Regions from separate parts of the Paenibacillus sp. FSL K6-2393 genome, predicted to be linked through region 3. Evidence: riboswitches for the same ligand, from Rfam matches in the RefSeq annotation. Region 3 holds a riboswitch; each other region holds the start of a gene.
What was found. A riboswitch is a leader RNA that binds a small molecule or an ion and turns the genes downstream of it on or off. The one in region 3 is predicted to bind thiamine pyrophosphate.
Positions count from the first base shown of each region.

Region 1 (4,290 bases), 2.6 Mb from region 3:
GGTCGTGCCCTTTGGAACCACAATGGTTGAATTTACAACGGTAGGTGCAGCCGCAGCCGGAACGGCACCAAATATAGAAGCAACCAAACCAGCGGACAGCAACAACGTCAATATTTTTTTCATAACTTAATTCCTCCCTTATTCTCTCGTTTTTTGGTAGTGTACAAGTCTGGGCTTGTACTGGAAGTTCGCCAGAGGTGCACCTCTGCCCAAATCACAACCTAATCCTACCAAATAAGGAAGGTAACTAGAATAATCATTAGATCAGATATATCATGACATCGCACAATCCCTGTCATATCGGCATTTTTTGCATACCAGGTCCCTCAAGCAATATGCTGATATCAACCTCAGGTATGCTCATTTGTAACGTTTGTATCCCTAACTTTAATCCCCGATAACAAAGAAAGACCACTACATTTATCTCCAAATGTGTGATCTTGAATGTCTTCTGGCTTGCTGATATAAGATATCAGGCTCCGAATCTCTGACGATAACCGCACTTTCGACACAACTCTTCCACAGCTTCCCGCCTGGAGAAGCCATATACCAGATTGTTCGCTCGCTCACCCTCAATAATCTCCGAGAATGACTTCTCGTGCACGTTACCCAGGTTAATTACACCCTCGCCATCGAGACAGCATGGAACCACCGTTCCATCCACAAGCACAGCTGCCTGACCACGCAATGCATGGCAGAAGCCTTTGCCATCATCTTCAGGTGCATCCAGACTTGGCCACTGGAACTCGTGGTCCTGATTCAGGTATACATTTGGGGCAATTTTGACCCCGCTGCCTGGAACCACTTTTTCCTCAATGCGGAAGTCCAGATTGAACTCACGTTCCAGCACTTCAAGGGTCTCCCGATTTCGATTCATCTGAGCATTCGTGAAGTTATCCTGCGTCAGATTCCACAGTCGGAAAGAGATGATGACATTGTGCTTAACGGCCTCATGTACAAAGGACAAAATATGACGCAGATATCCGTCACGGTCGGTTGAACCTTCATGCCCATCGAAGCTGTGCAGGGAGAAATTCATCTGCCGCAGCGCCGGTTTGCCAAGCAATTTATGCTGAGTCTTGGGCAGCAGTGTACCATTCGTTGTAATGTTCACCTTGAGTCCCTTCTCATGTGCGGAATCAAGCAACAGATCTATTTTGGGATGCAACAAGGGTTCGCCTTTGACATGTAGATAAATATGATTGGTGTGTGGTTTAACTTGTTCCAGTATATTGTTGAAGACTTCAGGGTCAATGAATCCTTTGGCACGCTGCGTCTGCGGACAGAAGCTGCAAGCCAGATTGCAGATACTCGTGATCTCAATATATACTTTTTTGAACGTTTTCAACTCGGGTCCCCATTCTGCCTAGGAGGGAGAACATCCCACCTGCATTTTGTGATCCGGCCAATACGGGCCATCCCTATTATATCGGGTTCATGAGCCGAGGTAAATTGTTCAGTTATCATGCTGCCTCTTTACAGTTCATGTTCAAGTGATATATGCTGAACACACAACTGCATATCTTGAACTTTTGCACTAGGGGAGCCTTGCGGCTGAGACGAATATGACTATTCGGACCCTTTGAACCTGATCTGGATCATACCAGCGGAGGGAAGTGGAGCGGCCTTTTAGTAAGCGGAATTTTTTCATGTATGTGAAGATAAATTGCGGATTTAACTTACAGACCCACTCATTTCTCCGGAAATGGGTGGGTCTTTTTTGTTCTTTTGCAGAGTACAGGATGCCGTTGTTATTCCAGCAGTCTGACATCAAGGGGGTGAGGATCAGATGAGAAACCATGTAACCATTGAGAACGTTAGCTTCGCTTTTCCTGAAAAAAAGGATTCACCCGTGCTCGCCAATGTGTCGCTTCAGGTCCAACAAGGAGAATTTGTCTCGCTCATTGGCTCCAGCGGATCAGGTAAAAGCACGCTTTTCAAGCTGCTCGCAGGCTTGCATGAGCCTACCGTCGGCACCATCGATATTGCTGATGTACCGCAAGGACAACGGCTCGGACGAGTCGCCTATATGCCGCAGAAAGACCTGCTGTTATCCTGGCGTACCGTCATGGAGAACTGCATGCTGCCTGCCGAGCTGGCACCAGGCCGACAGGACAAGGACAAACTACGAGCCGATATCATCGCAGGATTGGCAAGGTTCGGCTTGTCCGGTTATGAGCAGGCCTATCCAGATGAGTTATCCGGCGGCATGCGGCAGCGGGTGGCATTGCTGCGTACCTTGCTTACAGGCGGGCAGCTCATGTTGCTGGATGAACCCTTCGGTGCACTCGACGCCTTAACCAAACGACAAATGCATCGCTGGTTATTGGAGCTGTGGGAGGGCTTTGGCCAAACCGTGCTGTTCATTACACATGACATCGAAGAAGCCCTGCTGTTAAGTGACCGTATCATTCTGTTAACTCCAGGGGGGCAAGGCCAGCAGTTGCGGGAGATGACGGTTCCCTTACCACGCCCAAGGCATTCGGACATGATCTACGAACTGGCTCTCGTGCAGATGAGGCAACAACTGGAGGAACAATTGCATGCAAATTGATAGAGCTGAGGTTAGCGTTTGGACGTGGTGTTCAAAGTGGCTCTCGAGGTCGTTTTCCCAATATGGTTTGTTTATTATGCTCATGTTCTTATCACTGGCGATCTGGGAAGTGATTGTGCGTATGGAATGGGTGCCCTCCTTCATCATTCCAGCACCCACGGCCATCATAGGCTCACTGGTCGAGCATCGTCATCTGCTGTTGACCATCCATCTGCCTGCAACCTTTATGGAGGTTGCCGTAGGTTTTGGATTATCCATAGTGACCGGAATTACGCTAGCGACAGGCATGCATATGAACCGATCGATTGAAAAGGCCTTGTATCCCTTCATCGTGATCAGTCAGACCATACCGCTGATTGCCCTGTCCCCCGTATTTATCCTGTGGTTTGGTTACACGTTGTGGAGCAAAGTCGCGGTGGTATTCTTAATCGCATTCTTCCCCATTGTGGTCAGTACCTACGATGGACTCCGCCAAGGCGATCCAGAGCAGCGTGAACTGCTGCTCACCATGGGCGCCAGCAAGTGGGATATTTTTTGCAAACTCCAGGTTCCGCTGGCACTTCCCTCTTTTTTCTCGGGGTTAAAGATGTCTGTGGTGTACTGCGTGGTTGGGGCAACGATTGGCGAATGGCTCGGTGGCAGCAAAGGTCTCGGATACTTCAGCCGCCGCATGTCCAGCAACATGAACACGGATGCGATGTTTGCTGCTATTGTGCTGTTATCCTTACTTGGGATCGTTTTGTTTGTACTGATTGCCTGGCTGGAGAAACGGTTTAGCATACGGCGTCATCGTCATGGAGGCAAAAGAAAAGTTGGATAATACTTAGACAGAAATTAGAGGTAAATACAGGAGTTACAATCTTCAAAACATACCTTATGCACAATTTCAGCAGCATCTTCAATCAGTTCATTGTCACATTGTCCGTTAACATGCTGCTGTCCATTTTCTACAAACCAAAACGATGAAATGAGGAACTTCATTTATGAATAACAAAGGTATATACTCCCTGCTTCCCATCATGCTCATTAGCCTTTTGCTGATCGTTAGCGGATGCAGCACCACGAATACTAGCAAAAACACGCCAACAACAGACTCTGCAACCAATGCACAACAGACAGACATGTCTGCAACCGAGCCAACATCAGACGCCAAAGATAAACTGTCCATCATGCTCGACTGGTACCCGAATGCAGTACACTCCTTCATCTACGTTGCTCAGGAAAAAGGATACTTTGCAGATCAAGGTCTCGATGTCGAAATTCAGATGCCTGCGGATACCAATGATTCACTCAAACTTGTTGCTGCTGGAAAAATTGATTTGGCTCTAAGCTACCAGCCCCAAATTTTGCTCGCTCGTGGTGAGAACATTCCTGTACGTTCCATTGCTGCTGTTGTTCGCCACCCACTTGTGCATCTGTTGACCGAAGCAAATGGCAACGTGAGCTCACCCAAAGGTCTTGAAGGGAAAACTGTCGGTTATTCTTCGATTCCGCTGTATGAAGCGATGGTTCGTACGATGATTAGCAAGGATGGCGGCAACCCCGACAACATGAATTTGGTCGACGTTGGGTTCGATCTGATTCCTTCGCTGGCTTCCGGACAGGCGGATGCAATTATGGGTGGTTTTATTAACCATGAGCAACTGATTCTGGAGAAAGAAGGACATGCCATGAAATCCATTAACCCCGTCGATTATGGTGTGCCTGATTATTATGAATTGGTTCTGACCGCGAGT
Region 1 covers NZ_JBBOCU010000001.1:6,001,276-6,005,565, forward strand. Annotated here, with positions in the region: gene MHI14_RS26605 (pectate lyase) at 1-123, opposite strand, end outside; gene MHI14_RS26610 (radical SAM/SPASM domain-containing protein) at 473-1,348, opposite strand; TPP riboswitch at 1,530-1,632, shown strand; gene MHI14_RS26615 (ABC transporter ATP-binding protein) at 1,790-2,554, shown strand; gene MHI14_RS26620 (ABC transporter permease) at 2,544-3,374, shown strand; gene MHI14_RS26625 (ABC transporter substrate-binding protein) at 3,538-4,290, shown strand, end outside.
Region 1: another riboswitch for thiamine pyrophosphate. It lies ahead of MHI14_RS26615 (ABC transporter ATP-binding protein); the one in region 3 lies ahead of tenA (thiaminase II).

Region 2 (4,290 bases), on a different contig from region 3:
GCCACCTGTGGCTACAGCTTTGTTCACCTGTGAGGCGAAGCCATAATCGAACATGACCACGTTGAACCCAAGTTGATGGGCATAGTGTGCCAGGTCATACATAGGTACCCATGTTTCTTCACGATTGGCACCATAGCCGTGACTGAAAATAATCGTTTTGCTTGCAGCATTATCAGCAGGTATATACCATCCCTGCATCGTGCGGCTGCCATCTGCTGCCGGGAACGTGATGTCTTCATACTTCATGTTCTTGGCTTGCATCGGATTGGAGAAGACAGGCGCTACCGTTGGATTGGATAATACCCATGCGATATAACCATGCAGTGCGATAAAACAAAACAGTAGAAAAAATACAACGGAGAGCAGCAACGCTACGATAATATGTTTGAACCGAATCAGCCTCGGTGATAGGGAAGAGGGCAGATCGGACACTTTTGTTTGCAGCGGGGCTTCGCTCTGGGATGTTGGATACATGAATGCCCCTCCTTTGAAGTTCAGTTGAAGATAACAACGACATGAAAAGAGAATTGCGTCGATTTCAGAGCCTGCTTCAGAGCGATGTCTTAATGTAATATATCTTTATCGTATGTTCCAGTATAGTCAAAGTCAATTGATTGAGGGCATTTGTTACGCAATTGTTATATAGTTCTTAAGATATATGGGTAACATTACCTTAGTGTGTAAATTACAGGGGATTAAGTCTTATAAAAAGGAAAAATTTACAGGTTGGCCTATTTCGATTTTGGCTCTTTTTGGTTTACAGATGAGACCGTTTCTCATATAATTTATGTAACCAAGTTTCATGTGATGAAACATGAGGAGGGCATTATGCCATGGAAGATCGCAAGTTAACCGTCCGGGCTGTGGAACGGGCGCTGGATATATTATTATGTTTTACCACACGCAGTGATCTGGGACTCACCGAAATTGCCAGCCAGATCGGCTTGCACAAAAGTACAGTGCACCGTTTGATGGCTACGCTGGAGGATCGAGGGTTCGTGATCCGTGATGCAGCAACAGAGAAGTACCGACTTGGCATCCGAATCTGGGAGCTGTCAGCTCATATGTCCCGCAGTGACGATCCTGCTATTCTGCTGTTGCCTGCGATGGAGCGACTGAGAGATCGATTGGGGGAGACCGTGAGTCTGTACCTGCGTGATGGGAGTGAACGGATACGGATTCAGGCTGTGCAAAGTGATCAGGCGATTCGCCGAGTCGCCCCCGTTGGTGTTAGACTCCCGCTGTCTGTGGGCGCTTCCAGCAAAGTTTTGATGGCGTTTGCCACGGACGAGGATCGTGAAGAACTGATGAACGGCCCGGAATGGCCGGTGTTTATTGATCCGGCGGTGTATTTGGCGCAAATGGGAGATATCCGGGATAACGGATATGCGACGAGTTATGAGGAACGTGAGCCGGGAGCTGCCGCGGTATCTGTACCGATTATGGATCGCAGAGGCAATATTGCAGCTGCGCTCTCGGTCTCAGGGCCTGTCAGTCGACTCTCGCAGGAGACATTGCATGAATACGCACCTGTATTGAAGGATGCTGCTACGCAGATGGGGCTCATGTTATCCTGATGTTTATGTAAGTTTTTTTCTCCAATGGAGTTTGATCATTTGGAATATAAAGGTTGTTTTTATGTTCCGGTTGCGCTACTCTGTAATGGACGGCCCTACGGGGCCAGCTTCATTGAATATGAACGGCGGCTTATGTAAGCCGCAACTTACTAACGTTACTGGGGGAGTCCGAATTGTCCGGACTGAGACGGAATCGCATGAGATTCCGGACCCTTTGCACCTGATCTGGATCATACCAGCGTAGGGAAGTAATCGGCGATATGACCTCAACCACCTCATGATGTGACCCTTGTAGTCTCCGTTAAGGAGCTGATTGAAGGTGCATTATTGGTGATGGACATAAAAGTCGGTTCCTTCGGGGACCGGCTTTTTATATACAGTGAACGGGCGATATAGCGCGTACTCCATTGACTTCTTTTTTCAATAACCTGCGAAAGTGGGCTTGTATGATGAGAGAGAAGTCACCATAGATTCATGATCTGTGGCAGCCCCCGTCTGTTGTTAACTGTACATGAAAAGTGTCTCCCCTGGTCTGGCGTAGGATCGCTCTTTCTTCTCTGCATTGCGCATGATTTGGGACAGGTACGTAAGTAAGCTAATGACGATACCAACCAAACAAGCGATGAACACTGAGGAGGAGACAAGCGAACATGAGTACAGGAAATCAAACGGGACAACAAGCGATGGAGCAGGAACATAACGGTCAGCAGGTGGAAAAAGAAACAGGAGTGGCCGGACGGATTCAGCCCTTTCCGGGCAGCCGCAAAGTCTACATTCAGGGCTCACGGCCGGACATTGCTGTACCTGAGCGTGAGATAGCCCTTCATGACACGAATACTCCCCAAGGGGTGGAGCATAACGAACCGCTACGTGTCTACGATACGAGCGGGCCGATGACCGATCCCGGATTTCATGCCGATATCCGTGCAGGTCTGCCAGCCTTGCGTACCCGTTGGATCACAGAGCGTGGTGATGTCGAAGCTTATCAGGGCCGTACGGTTAAACCGGAGGATAACGGACTAAAGCCCGGAGGGAAGAGAGCCGGCGCCGAAGAGTACCCTGGATTGCGTAGCAAACCGCTGCGAGCACAGACAGGACGCTGTGTGACTCAGATGCATTATGCGAGGCAGGGAGTCATTACGGCAGAGATGGAGTTTGCCGCCATTCGTGAGGGCGTAGAACCGGAATTTGTAAGGCAGGAGCTGGCGAGTGGACGTGCGATTCTGCCATCCAACATCAATCACCCGGAGAGTGAACCGATGTTGATCGGTCGTCATTTTCACGTGAAGATCAATGCCAACATAGGTAACTCTGCCGTATCTTCCTCCATCGAGGAAGAGGTGGAGAAGATGACCTGGGCGGTACGTTGGGGATCGGATACGGTGATGGATCTGTCCACAGGCAAAAACATTCATACCACCCGGGAGTGGATTATCCGCAATTCACCTGTGCCGATTGGTACGGTGCCGCTGTATCAGGCGCTGGAGAAGGTGAATGGCGAAGCGGAAGCGCTGACCTGGGAGTTGTACCGTGATACGCTCATTGAGCAGGCAGAGCAGGGAGTGGACTACTTTACGATCCACGCAGGTGTACTGCTGCGTTATATCCCCATGACCGCCAAGCGGATGACAGGCATTGTGTCTCGCGGTGGGTCCATTATGGCAGCATGGTGCCTTGCGCATCATCAGGAGAATTTTTTGTACACCCATTTTGAAGAAATCTGCGAGATTATGAAAAGGTATGATGTGGCGTTTTCGTTGGGAGATGGACTTCGTCCAGGCAGTATCTACGATGCCAATGACGAAGCTCAGATGGCGGAACTGGCTACGCTCGGGGAACTGACGCAGATCGCATGGAAGCATGATGTGCAGGTGATGATCGAAGGGCCGGGTCACGTGCCGATGCATAAGATCAAAGAGAATGTGGACTTGCAGATGGAGATATGTAAAGAGGCACCGTTCTATACGCTGGGGCCGCTGACGACCGACATTGCTCCGGGATACGACCACATCACATCCGCCATTGGTGCGGCCATGATTGGCTGGTTCGGCACGTCCATGCTCTGTTATGTTACACCAAAAGAACATTTGGGCCTGCCCAACAAGGATGATGTGCGGGAAGGGGTCATCGCCTACAAGATTGCAGCCCACGCCGCCGATCTGGCAAAAGGCCATCCACGTGCTCAACGCCGGGATGATGCATTGTCCAAGGCACGCTTCGAGTTCCGCTGGCGTGACCAGTTTAACCTGTCACTGGACCCTGAACGTGCGCTGTCCTACCATGATGAGACGCTGCCAGCAGAAGGAGCCAAAGAAGCTCATTTCTGCTCCATGTGCGGACCGAAGTTCTGTAGCATGCGCATCACGCAGGACATTCGTGCCTTTGCCGCGGATAAAGGATTGTCCGAGAATGAGGCTGTAGCAGCGGGCATGCAGGAAAAGGCCGAGGAATATCGGACACGGTCCTAAGCGCCGGTACAGCGCAAGCTGGGCAGTCTGAAATAGAGATAAAGCCGTTTCTCTCTGTCATTGCAGAGAAGAACGGCTTTTTTTAGTGTTATGTCATGTATGTATTCTTAACCGTACTCAGCCTTTATCAGAATTAGCTTTGTGACTATGTGTGGTCCATATTTTATACAGAATTCCTGCGATAACGAATAAAAGAGCGTCACTGAGTTTTGGTGCTCCTCCGTATAGAAATGCGGAGCAGGAAA
Region 2 covers NZ_JBBOCU010000002.1:719,799-724,088, forward strand. Annotated here, with positions in the region: gene MHI14_RS30425 (alpha/beta hydrolase) at 1-474, opposite strand, end outside; gene MHI14_RS30430 (IclR family transcriptional regulator) at 834-1,577, shown strand; TPP riboswitch at 1,728-1,841, shown strand; gene thiC (phosphomethylpyrimidine synthase ThiC) at 2,261-4,045, shown strand.
Region 2: another riboswitch for thiamine pyrophosphate. It lies ahead of thiC (phosphomethylpyrimidine synthase ThiC); the one in region 3 lies ahead of tenA (thiaminase II).

Region 3 (4,290 bases):
AAGGTGACCGTGTGATCATTCCGTTTAACATCGCATGCGGAGAATGCTTTTTTTGCAAAAATCAGCTGGAAAGCCAATGTGACAATTCAAACGAACACGGGGATATGGGCGCATATTTCGGCTACTCCGGAACGACCGGCGGATATCCCGGCGGGCAAGCCGAATATTTACGGGTCCCGTTTGCCAATTTTACCCACTTTAAGATCCCTGAAAACTGCGAACAACCGGACGAAAAGCTAAGCTTGATCGCCGATGCCATGACGACGGCATTCTGGAGCGTAGATAACGCCGGCGTTAAGAATGGTGATACAGTCATCGTGCTCGGCTGCGGTCCGGTCGGACTCCTGGCCCAGAAGTTCTGCTGGCTGAAAGGTGCTAAGCGGGTCATAGCCGTCGACTATGTCGATTACCGCTTAAAGCATGCAAAGCGAACAAACAATGTGGAAATCGTAAACTTCGAACAGGATAAGAATATTGGGAACACTCTCAAGGAAATGACCAAAGGCGGCGCCGATGTCGTGATTGATGCGGTAGGAATGGACGGTAAGATGAGCGATCTTGAATTTCTAGCCAGCGGTATGAAACTGCAAGGCGGCACCATGAGCGCATTTATCATTGCATCTCAGGCTGTCCGCAAAGGTGGCACCATTCAAGTCACTGGTGTATACGGCGGACGTTATAACGGATTCCCGCTCGGTGACATCATGCAGCGAAACGTGAATATCCGTTCCGGACAAGCTCCGGTCATTCACTACATGCCATACATGTACGAGTTGGTTACGTCTGGCAAAGTGGACCCTGGGGACATTGTTACGCACGTCATTCCGCTCAGCGAGGCCAAGCGGGGCTATGAAGTGTTCGATACAAAAACGGACGATTGCATTAAAGTCATCTTAAAGCCTTAAATATGAATTGATACATGGGAGGACAATCTGAATGGATTCCACATACGCTTTGCATGAGATGCTCGAGGTGCATGAAATAGCTGCGTTCAAGACGGTTTGCATGACAAAATCCAAGACCATGCAAGCTCTGGTAACCGACCCGGAGCTCAAGCAAATTTTGCAACAAGATGCGACATTATCACAACAGCAGCTTCAGGAGCTCGGTGGAGTGCTGTCTAAAGCGACTGTATAGGAGATAAAAAAATGAACCCAATATTAGAACACATGACTGGTCTTAATACGCTGACCGATGACGTGATCGCAATGGATTTTTTGATGAACGCCAAGAGCGGCGTCAGAAACTACGCCATGGCTGTAACCGAATGTGCCACCCCCGAAATCAAACAAATTTTGATGAAACAGCTCGATGAAGCCATAGACTCTCATGAAAAGATATCAAATTACATGGTGCAGCATGGCTTATACCACCCTTACCATATTGCAGAGCAAATTCAGCTCGATCTGAAAAACATTCAGACTGCTATGAACATTCCGTCCTGACACCCTTTTTGATTTTAGCCAGAGACTTCAGAGTACAAAATGTTCCTGAGTTAAGAATTTCAACAATGAAAAAGGCGGATACACTCCGCCCTTTTTTTGGCATCGGCACGAAACACGCTTATACAAGCTTTCCTTTACGTAAATCTACTTATTTTCCATTCTGAGACTGATTACCCTTTGCAACTCCACGACCGCGACCTTTAATTAACTACCAGTGAGCTCAAGCCTCCAGCCTCCATGACATCTCCCAAAAATCAAGTTCAAAGCGACTGCACATCACGAAAATATCTTCCATCCGTTGGTACGTTACCTCGCTACAGCCTTCTAATAGCTTATCCGTTAACGCGACAAGGGATTGGTTGTTGCTGTTGTATTCAGAGGAAGCATATCCTGTGATCCATTCTCCATAAAAGGGATGATCAGCTGCACCTGGCTTTTGGGAAAGAACTTGACCAATCTCTGCATAGCTCCATGAGCAGGCCAGAATGGATACAAGTACTTCTGCTATGCCGCCCGCATGGGAAACAGAGAGCATATAGTTAGTATACGCTGCATTCTTCAGTGCAGGTTTTACCTGAAAAACATGATCCTCTGTAATTCCTAATCGCTCCATATAAGAACGATGAATTTTCATTTCACCATTCAGGATGTTATCTACGTTTTTACTAAAAAACTGCATCAATTTGGGGTCGTGCGACTTGACAATACCTAGTGCAAATACACGGGCATAATCGTACAGGTACAAGTAGTCTTGCAGCAAATAATAACGAAATTGTTCAACCTGTAAAGAACCATCTCCGATCCCTTTAACAAAAGGATGCTCAAGACATTCCTTCCACACAGGCTGTGCTGCCTGATATAGTCTCTCTGAAATAGTCAACATGTGTTCCTCCAATTCATAATGTACGTATTTAAAAACAAAAAAACGAAACATCCGTAGGATGTTTCGCAGACAAATACACTAAAACAAGGGGGGTCGCATGAGCTACCCAAGTACAGTGTTTCATCGTTGCATCCCTACGTTGGCATTATCCAAATCAGGTAAGGTCGGTTTAACACCCTCTCAGCCGGTTAAGGCTCCCTTGCAAACGGTTGTATGTAGTTGATTACTTTCTTATCCGCATAAAAGAAAAAATAACATCCATTTAGTATATCAAGGGCTGTTAAATATAGTCAAGGCAGTTTGTATCCCACCTCATCAGCTTGAGAGACGTATTTAAACGACGGAAACCATCACAACAATGGTTGAGTTTTAGCTACTGTTATGATGGTTTCTATTCTTTGAACTACTGCCAATGATTTAATGCCCGAGTTTGTTCTTTCCGACAAAAGTGAGTATTCCGTACTGGGAAGTGTTTCTCCAGCTCTCATTGGTCGTATCATTCCACTTAGCTACGTTCTGTTTACCTCCGCCCTGATTGTCGTTAATTTGAAGATCGAAACCGAGAACATTTCCTGCTTTGGGCGTCAGTGAATGTAACTGGATTCGGGCTTCTACGAGATATCCTTTATTTGTTTTCTTCACAGCACTTACAAGGCGTCCGGGTGAGGCACCCCCTGCAAAGGTTCCTACATTGTCTGCACTGATTCTGAACTGGGCATCATCATATTGAAAATACGGTGTGCGCTGGTGATTCTCATCCAGGAAAATCTCAATCGAATCCTGATCCCATGGGTTGATGCTATCTGTGATGATGTTTGGATCAGTGACGTCAATCAGCAGATATAGATACTCCCCTGACCACATTGCGCGAGCCACTGCCTCTGCACCTTCGGTCTCATTCAACCTTTTTACTTCAAATGGTACAGCCTTATTCCATAGGGCGTCTTTCTTCCCATCAATCTGAACAATCCCTTGCACAGCTTGTGCAGATTTGGGCATAGGGGCAAGCTGAATCACGCCGTATTTGCTTGTATCTTGTTCCTGAGATTGTGTTCGATCATTCCAGTATAGTGGATTATGAGGCTCTGTCCCACTTGCACCGCCATCAGTCACACGGATATCCAAGCCAACTTCATATTCTGAACCGGCTTGGATACCATCCCATGGAATGGACAATTCAACCTGATATCCAGCTTTTGTCTCGCGTACACGATATGAACGCCGCTCCGCGCCCTCAGCTTTGCCCGACCGCTTAATAATTACGTGTCGGTCATCTGCTTCATATGAGGTGGTCTTGCCATTATTGAGGTCAACAAAGAGTTCTACTCTGTCATTCACATCTGACTTCGCATCCTGAACATCCACGAGGATATACAGGTTACTTTGATCCCATAAGGTTCTGAAACTGGCTGATCCCGAAGAGTCACCCTTCAGTGGAGTAGACACCGCTTTGTTCCAGAGCGGATCTTGTGACTGTTTTTTGATATCCGGTTTACCCGAAAGTGAGACGGCTCTCTGTGTCAACACAGGCAAGCTGGATTCATCCACGAGTCCCCAGTATGCTTTTTTGGCCTTCAGGGCTGAATCAAACAGCATCGCCTGGTTGTTGTAAGACTTCTCATCTTGGAGTCCCCATAAGGTAACTGAAGAAATGTGATCTTTGTGTTTTTGGTACAAATCCAACAGTTCCTTATATCGATACGCCTGTTTTACCGCAACTTCATCCGACATCTCTTCACCATATGGAATTCCGCTATCCACATCCAGTTCCGTGATCTGAATATCCAATCCAAGTTCGACGAACATGTTGATCGTTTTTTCAATTTCCTCGATGGGCGGGGATTCCAGGTTATAGTGGGATTGCAAACCCACACCATCGATGAGTCCCTTCTCTTTCAGTCGTTTGACCAACTGAAACATATGCTCTCTTTTCTCAGGGATTTCCGTGAAGTATTCGTTGTA
Region 3 covers NZ_JBBOCU010000001.1:3,379,979-3,384,268, forward strand. Annotated here, with positions in the region: gene MHI14_RS15025 (zinc-dependent alcohol dehydrogenase) at 1-905, shown strand, start outside; gene MHI14_RS15030 (hypothetical protein) at 937-1,137, shown strand; gene MHI14_RS15035 (spore coat protein) at 1,149-1,445, shown strand; gene tenA (thiaminase II) at 1,666-2,328, opposite strand; TPP riboswitch at 2,442-2,539, opposite strand; gene MHI14_RS15045 (endo-1,4-beta-xylanase) at 2,746-4,290, opposite strand, start outside.